DNA from 2 places in the Pseudomonas sp. RA_105y_Pfl2_P56 genome. Region 2 is predicted to be linked to the other one. Evidence: predicted binding sites of a transcription regulator. Region 2 holds the regulator's gene; the other holds the start of a gene.

Region 1 (4,415 bases), on a different contig from region 2:
TTGCGAAAAGCAGATTAGTTATAGACCAGCTTTGGCAACTGTCGAAAGTCGCCGTTAAAAAATCATTCGCCGCTGCTGATCAGCGGCTATGCCCCTTCACCGTGCAAGGTGGCAAGGACTTTACGGGCACCGCCATGATCACGGTGCTCGCCCAGATAAACGCCTTGCCAGGTGCCCAGTGCCAGTCGACCTGCCGAAACCGGCAGACAGATCTGGCAACCCAGCACGCTGGCCTTGAAGTGCGCCGGGAGGTCGTCCAGGCCTTCGTCGTTATGCTCATAGCCGTCTGTTCCTTGTGGGATCAGACGATTGAAAAATCGTTCGAAGTCGCGACGGACCGCCGGATCGGCGTTCTCGTTGATGGTCAACGACGCCGAGGTATGTTGCAGCCACAGATGCAAAAGACCGACCCGGCACGCCTTGAGTTCAGGCAGGCCATTGATCAACTCGTCCGTCACCAGATGAAAGCCCCGGGGTCGCGCCCGCAGGGTTATCAGAGTCTGCTGCCACATACAGTTCTCCGCACGTTCGGGGCGCATTCTAGCGCGCTCTGGGAAAAAACAAAGGCCCTAATATTCCTGCAATGGTGTAAGCCATTGCCCGCAGAAAAACACCCTTCATAAACACGACAAAAGCCGTACGAAAAATCCTTTCAGCTTGTCCTTCAATGACAAATCCCAGACAAAAAAATGCCCGGCGAACCGGGCAAATTCTTGAGTGCGCGTACTTACAGGTTGTAGCCGCGTTCGTTGTGTTGTGCCAGATCCAGGCCCACCGACTCTTCTTCGTCAGTCACACGCAGCCCCATCACGGCGTCCAGTACCTTGAGGATGATGTAAGTGACGATCGCGGTGTAGATCACCGTGAAGCCGACGCCTTTGCACTGAATCCATACTTGAGCGGCGATGTCGGTGACAGTGCCGAAGCCACCCAGCGACGGTGCAGCGAACACACCGGTGAGGATCGCGCCGAGAATACCGCCGATACCGTGTACGCCGAACGCATCCAGGGAGTCGTCATAACCGAGTTTGCGTTTCAGGGTGGTGGCGCAGAAGAAGCACACCACACCCGCCGCCAGACCAATGACCAGTGCGCCCATCGGGCCCACGGTGCCGGCAGCCGGAGTGATCGCAACCAGACCGGCCACCACACCCGAGGCAATGCCCAGTGCGCTAGGTTTGCCGTGGGTGATCCACTCGGCGAACATCCAGCCCAGCGCCGCCGCAGCGGTAGCGATCTGAGTGACCAGCATCGCCATACCGGCGGTGCCGTTGGCCGCCGCAGCGGAACCGGCGTTGAAGCCGAACCAGCCGAACCACAGCATCGCCGCGCCCATCAGGGTGTAACCGAGGTTGTGCGGAGCCATTGGAGTGGTCGGGAAGCCTTTGCGCTTGCCCAGCACCAGGCACGCCACGAGACCTGCGATACCGGCGTTGATATGCACAACGGTGCCGCCAGCGAAGTCGAGTACGCCCCAGTCCCACAGCAGGCCGCCGTTACCGGACCAGACCATATGTGCGATCGGCGCATAAACGAGGGTGAACCACACGCCCATGAAGATCAGCATCGCGGAGAACTTCATCCGCTCGGCGAACGCACCGACGATCAGCGCCGGGGTGATGATTGCGAAGGTCATCTGGAAGGTGATGAACACCGCCTCAGGGAACAGCGCGGCGGGGCCGGTCAGGCTGTCAGGTGTAACGCCAGCGAGGAACGCTTTGCCCATGCCGCCGAAGAACGAGTTGAAGTTGACGACGCCCTGCTCCATGCCGGTGGTGTCGAACGCAATGCTGTAGCCATAAATGACCCACAGGATGCTGATCAGACCGGTAATGGCGAAGCACTGCATCATCACGGAAAGAATGTTTTTGGAGCGAACCATGCCGCCGTAGAACAGCGCCAGGCCCGGGATGGTCATGAACAGCACGAGGGCTGTCGAGGTGAGCATCCAGGCCGTGTCGCCGGAATTGAGGACTGGGGCCGCCACTTCGTCTGCCGCCATTGCAAGGCTTGGCATTACGATGGACAACAGGGCTCCTAGCCCTGCGAATTTACGCAGAGTCATATTGTTTTCTCCTGGGGCGTTGGGGTTTGTGGCGGCTTAAATCGCGTCGGTATCGGTTTCGCCGGTACGGATACGAATCGCCTGTTCCAGATTGACCACGAAGATCTTGCCGTCACCGATCTTGCCGGTGTTGGCCGCCTTGGTTATCGCCTCGATAACGCGATCCAGATCCTTGTCGTCGATGGCCACGTCGATTTTCACCTTGGGCAGAAAATCGACCACATATTCCGCGCCGCGATACAGCTCGGTGTGACCCTTCTGCCGGCCGAAGCCTTTGACTTCAGTAACGGTAATGCCCTGCACGCCGATTTCGGACAGCGACTCGCGCACGTCGTCCAACTTGAACGGCTTGATGATGGCAGTGACTAGCTTCATGAAACTTTCTCCCGAATTGGTGGACTTGCCCCAGGAAAACAAACCCGACTCAAGTCTAAGCGCAGTGCCTGGCTTTGTAACGCATCGTCGGCCTTGACTGCCCGACTGACGCCAGCTAACCGCATCAGACGAAACTCCCCGTTCCGCCTGCCGCACTGCATTCGTCACAGCGACTGCATCAGTGCATGGGTCACAGGTCACTAAGCAGAAACCTTGCCATCTCGCCAAAACCCACTGATTTCAATCGCTTGGCCGCTGTCGCAAGCACCTTCGTGCAAAAGGCCATCCGGTTACGCACAACAACGGTGCGCTGCCGCCCATGCTCTTGCGCGAAAAGCGTGCATCCCGGCCTGCGAGATTGACTATAGACACTGCGTGATACACTGCCGGCCATTGTTTCCAGGACACTTCCCATGCTCGCGCCCAAAGACTTCCTCGACGCCCTGAGCGGCACCGCTTCTCGCCTGTTCAGCGGCGACACCCCGCTGCCGAAAGCCGAAATCGAAAGCCAGTTCAAGATGCTGTTGCAAAGTGCCTTCAGCAAACTCGATCTGGTCAGCCGTGAAGAGTTCGATAGCCAGATGGTTGTGCTGGCGCGCACTCGCGCTCGCCTTGAGAGCCTCGAAGCGAAGGTGGCCGAGATGGAAGCGAAGCTGAATCCGCCAGCCGAGTAACCCTGCTCCCCCTGTAGGAGCTGCCGAAGGCTGCGATCTTTTGATCTTCAGCCCTTCAATGATCTCGGCAACGTCCTACAACCTGAGTGACCGCCGTCCGATTGCGCCGAAAAGCCCCGGTTCCTAAGCTCACCCTATGCTGAATATTCAGCACTGAGTTTGGCGACCTGGAAAGCTTAAGGCGCACGACCACCATCTGATGGCGGCTAGATGTAACGCCTCATCGAGTTATGGCGGTTGTGCGTGGGAGATCTTCGGGTCTGCCGGGTTCCTTTTGCTCCGGCTCGCCAACCCGCGTACAACTGCCACCCGATCGTTTGGCGACGATCGAGGGCAGCCCTAAAGCAAGAGGAGCTGTTCGATGAATCAAGATGACACTTACCTAACGCCTTACAGCTTCACCCGCCCTGATGGTTGAGGCCTGCAAACAATTGTCAGTAGTCGATAACCTTCAGGTTTGGCCATACACCCAGCCAATCCTTGGTACGTAAACGATCCAGGTAAACTGCATGCTTCTCGGTTTGGAACCTCGCAGTAGGCCGAACAACAAGATCGAAGAGGTCATCCAGACCAAGCGGTGCTGCGACCTCCAGAACGCCCTGCGTACCGAGCCTTATGGCAATTGCCGTCGCTGTTTCCGGCCAGAACCTGATGGCATCAATTGCGCTCGCATAAGGCGCATCAGCATTTCGCAGATGCATACGCGCCTGGTTCTTCACTGACCAGTTGTATGAGGCGTCAATATTCCGTAAGCAAGCCTCCAGTTCAGTGTCTGATTCAACAGTGGCCCGCTCTTGATCGAACCAGATGACATCAATGTCCGATGGCAATGGCGAATAAACGCGCTGGTGTAATCGATCCCATACGGCGCTACGCAGAAATCCCGCCCCTATCCAGCAATCAGGTAATCCAAGGCTCTGCACCAGACGCAATATCCGCATACGCACTGGATCCGCCTCGATTAGCACTTGGATTTGCTCTATCTGTTTCACGGCCGTTGTCACGTTTCAACTCTTCACGATTTCGACACAGGCCAGTGTAACCACCGCAGGTTCAAGGCTGGCGGCCACAAGACGACATCCAATAGTCATTTCCCGGTTGCGACCAGAGCCATACGTTCGCAACATCCCGTGAAAGTTTACCCACGCCCCCACCCCTCCAACTCCCCCGCCCCCTACTACCCTTCAAAAACCCGCAGGAAGCGGCCCCCCGATTCAGCTCAAGGAACGACCATGTCCCTCTCCATCGTCCACAGTCGCGCCCAAATTGGCGTGGATGCTCCCGCCGTTACCGTCGAAGTC
Region 2 (4,415 bases):
ACCGCGACACCCTGATCACGTCGACTCGCATGACGGTGTTCCCGCAGCAGCAATATGCGCAGACCGCGCAACCCGTTAGAATCGACGGCGCTGGGGGTGTATCGACTGGCGTGGGAATGAAAGCGTATCTGAAGGAAAGCAGGATACACCTGCTATCGAACGTAAGAGGACAGTATGAGGCTCGTTAAAACCCTCCCTATTTTGCTCAGTCTGGGCGCAGCACTGGGAAGCGTGAGCGCCTGGGCTCTGCCGAACGATCAAGAGCAGCCGATCCGCATTCAGGCCGACGATGCCCAACTGGACGACAAGAATGGCGTTGCCACCTATAAAGGCGACGTGATCATCACTCAGGGCTCGATGAAGGTTACCGGCAACACCGTGACCATCACTCGCACTCAGGCCGGTGACATCGACGTGGTGACCTCGGTGGGCAACCTTGCCTACTTCGAGCAACTGCAAACCGCCGGCGACAAGAAACCCGTTCAAGGCTGGGGCGTAACGATCCAGTACCACGCAGCGCAGAACCGCGTCGTGCTGATCGACAAGGCCAAGGTTGTCGACAAGGACGACAACATCACCCAAGGCGAGAAAATCGTCTACGACACGGTGAAGAAACTGGCCAGTGCCGGCCGTGCCACCGGCAGCAAGGTCACCGAGTCGCGTCCGCGCATCGACATGGTGATCCAGCCGAAGAAGAAAACCGACGAGAAAACCCAGTAATGGCCACTCTGAAAGCTCAGCATCTGGCCAAGGCCTATAAAAGCCGCCAGGTCGTGCGTGACGTCAGCCTGTCGATCGACAGCGGCCAGATTGTTGGCCTGCTCGGCCCGAACGGTGCCGGCAAGACCACATGCTTCTACATGATTGTCGGCCTGGTACAGGCCGATCAGGGCCGCGTGCTGATCGACGATCTGGACGTCAGCCACCAGCCAATGCACGGTCGCGCAAAGGCAGGTATTGGCTATCTACCGCAAGAAGCCTCGATCTTCCGCAAGCTGTCGGTGGCCGACAACATCATGGCCATCCTCGAGACTCGCCAGGAGCTCGACAAGGCCGGCCGTCGCAAGGAGCTGGAAAGCCTGCTGCAGGAATTTCACATCAGCCACATCCGCGACAACCTGGGCATGAGCCTGTCCGGTGGTGAACGCCGCCGAGTTGAAATCGCGCGTGCTCTGGCAACCGCACCGAAATTCATCCTGCTCGACGAACCGTTCGCCGGTGTCGACCCGATCTCGGTCGGCGACATCAAGCAGATCATCCACCACCTCAAGGCCAAGGGCATCGGCGTACTGATCACCGACCACAACGTGCGTGAGACGCTGGATATCTGCGAAACCGCTTACATCGTCAACGACGGCCAGTTGATTGCCGAAGGCGACGCAGAAACCATCCTGGCCAACGATCTGGTCAAGGAAGTGTATCTGGGTCACGAGTTCCGCCTGTAAACGCGACAGCGCCCGGAGAGACGCGCGGGCGCTGTATCGATTCAAGCAGGATTTAATACGCTTTAATTGTTACAACGCTCTAGGCAAACACTTCAGTTTCAGGCATATAATTTGCTTAAGTTTGGCGCTTCGGCGCTCTGTAGTGGATGGCGCATGTGCGCCGGCGAATAAGGTGTTAAGCCCCTGCCATGAAACCATCGCTAGTCTTGAGAATGGGCCAGCAGCTGACGATGACACCGCAGCTGCAACAGGCCATCCGTCTGCTCCAATTGTCGACCCTGGATCTGCAACAGGAAATCCAGGAGGCCCTGGAATCCAATCCGATGCTCGAACGCCAGGAAGAAGGCGACGACTTCGATAACTCGGACCCTCTGGCCGACAACGCCGAGCAAAAGCCCAACACCGAAATTCAGGAACCGTCCTATCAGGAAACCGCTCCGACGGTGGACAATCTGGAAGATGGCGAATGGAGCGAGCGTATCCCCAACGAGCTTCCGGTCGACACGGCCTGGGAGGACGTCTACCAGACCAGTGCCAGCAGCCTGCCCAGCAGCGATGACGACGAATGGGACTTCACCACTCGCACCTCCGCCGGTGAAAGCCTGCAAAGCCACCTGCTGTGGCAGCTCAATCTCGCGCCGATGTCAGACACCGACCGACTGATCGCCGTCACCCTGGTCGACTGCATAAACAACCAGGGTTACCTGGACGAAACCCTCGAAGAAATCCTCGAAGCGTTCGACCCGGAACTGGACATCGAACTGGACGAAATCGAAGCCGTTCTGCACCGCATCCAGCAGTTTGAACCCGCTGGCATCGGCGCCCGCAACCTCGGCGAATGCCTGTTGCTGCAACTGCGCCAGTTGTCGGCGAAGACACCATGGCTGACTGAAGCGAAACGTCTGGTCACCGACTACATCGACTTGCTCGGCAGCCGCGATTACAACCAGTTGATGCGGCGCATGAAGCTCAAGGAAGATGAACTGCGTCAAGTCATCGAACTGGTGCAGAGCCTCAACCCGCGTCCGGGCTCTCAGATCGAATCCACTGAAGCCGAATACGTCGTCCCTGACGTCATTGTGCGCAAGGACAATGAACGCTGGCTGGTCGAACTGAATCAGGAATCAGTGCCCCGCCTGCGGGTCAACGCCCAGTATGCCGGCTTCGTAAGACGCGCCGATACCAGCGCCGACAACACTTTCATGCGCAACCAGTTGCAGGAAGCCCGCTGGTTCATCAAGAGCCTGCAAAGCCGCAACGAAACCCTGATGAAAGTGGCCACCCAGATCGTCGAGCATCAACGCGGCTTTCTGGAATACGGGGACGAAGCCATGAAGCCACTGGTGCTGCATGACATCGCCGAAGCGGTTGGCATGCACGAATCGACGATTTCCCGAGTGACCACGCAGAAGTTCATGCATACCCCGCGCGGTATCTATGAACTGAAATACTTTTTCTCAAGCCACGTCAGCACCTCCGAAGGCGGTGAATGCTCGTCCACGGCGATCCGCGCGATCATCAAAAAACTGGTTGCTGCGGAAAATCAGAAAAAGCCGTTGAGTGACAGCAAGATCGCTGGTTTACTGGAGGCACAAGGCATTCAGGTGGCTCGCCGCACCGTCGCCAAGTACCGCGAGTCCCTCGGGATCGCGCCTTCGAGCGAACGCAAGCGGTTGATGTAAGCCACGTTACAGCGTTCCAGTGGCAGGCTATCCAGCCTGCCGCTTTATGCACTGGCAACGAAGGAGAAGCTGTATGCAAGTCAACATCAGTGGACACCAACTGGAAGTGACCGAACCTCTGCGCACCTACATCAACGAGAAACTCGAACGATTGGAGCGCCATTTCGACAAGATCACCAACGTACAAGTCACGATGTGTGTCGAAAAGCTCAAGCAGAAAATCGAAGCCACCTTGCATATTCCCGGCAGTGAAGTGGTCGCCAACGCGGAACATACCGATATGTACGCCGCGATCGACGCCCTGACCGACAAGCTGGATAAACAACTCAAAAAGCATAAGGAAAAGACCCAGAGCCTGCTCCAGGGCGCTACCGGTCGATAACCCCCCACTCCATGATCCGACTTGAAAATATCCTGACCCCCGGCCGTTCTCTTGTGAACGTGCCGGGCGGCAGTAAAAAGAAAGCCCTCGAACAAATTGCCAACCTGATCGCCCGCGAAGTGCCGGCGCTGGAGATGCAAGATGTCTTCGAGGCCCTGATTGCCCGTGAAAAACTCGGTTCCACCGGTTTTGGCAACGGCATCGCCATTCCTCACTGTCGCCTCAAGGGTTGCATTGAGCCTGTCAGCGCTCTGCTTCACCTCGACGCCCCTATCGATTTCGATGCGATCGACGGCGCCCCCGTTGATCTGTTGTTTGTACTGCTGGTCCCAGAAGCCGCTACCGATGCGCACCTGGAGTTACTGCGTCAAATCGCCAGCATGCTCGACCGCAAGGAAGTACGCGAAAGACTGCGCAGCGCTGCCGGCAGTGAAGCCTTGTACCAAGTGGTACTGGAAGAGCAGAACAGGCATTAATCATGCGCTTGATCATCGTCAGTGGCCGCTCCGGCTCGGGCAAAAGCACCGCACTGAATGTCCTTGAGGACAGCGGTTACTACTGCATCGACAACCTGCCGGCAGGCTTGTTGCCAGAACTGGCTGAACGCGCACTGATACACACCGAATTGGCACAACCGCTGGTGGCCGTGTCGATCGATGCGCGCAACCTGCCGAGCCATCTCTCGCGTTTCCCCGAGTTGCTGGAAGAAGTCCGCAGCCGCCACATCCAGTGCGATGTGCTTTATCTGGACGCCGACGAAGAAACCCTGCTCAAGCGTTTTTCGGAAACCCGTCGGCGTCATCCACTGAGCACTGCCAACCGCTCACTGGCCGAAGCGATCAGCGATGAAACCGCCCTGCTCGGCCCAATCGCCGATCTGGCCGACCTGAAGATCAACACCACCCA

Evidence for each region. The regulator sigma-54, encoded in region 2, starts transcription at its own class of promoters, with help from an activator protein. The targets are predictions, from matches to a motif close to ANTGGCATNNANNTTGCTNT.
Region 1: the regulator sigma-54 is predicted to act here: its motif matches at 2,642-2,661, upstream of glnK (P-II family nitrogen regulator).

The regions. Positions count from the first base shown of each region.
Region 1 is NZ_CAXAPL010000015.1:114,057-118,471, forward strand. Features, by position in the region: gene AACY11_RS12910 (secondary thiamine-phosphate synthase enzyme YjbQ) at 87-512, opposite strand; gene AACY11_RS12915 (ammonium transporter) at 728-2,065, opposite strand; gene glnK (P-II family nitrogen regulator) at 2,102-2,440, opposite strand; gene AACY11_RS12925 (accessory factor UbiK family protein) at 2,854-3,114, shown strand; gene AACY11_RS12930 (nucleotidyltransferase family protein) at 3,549-4,055, opposite strand; partial or broken gene AACY11_RS12935 (YifB family Mg chelatase-like AAA ATPase) at 4,347-4,415, shown strand, end outside.
Region 2 is NZ_CAXAPL010000005.1:27,709-32,123, forward strand. Features, by position in the region: gene lptC (LPS export ABC transporter periplasmic protein LptC) at 1-188, shown strand, start outside; gene lptA (lipopolysaccharide transport periplasmic protein LptA) at 175-720, shown strand; gene lptB (LPS export ABC transporter ATP-binding protein) at 720-1,445, shown strand; gene AACY11_RS05185 (RNA polymerase factor sigma-54) at 1,634-3,127, shown strand; gene hpf (ribosome hibernation-promoting factor, HPF/YfiA family) at 3,201-3,509, shown strand; gene ptsN (PTS IIA-like nitrogen regulatory protein PtsN) at 3,521-3,985, shown strand; gene rapZ (RNase adapter RapZ) at 3,988-4,415, shown strand, end outside.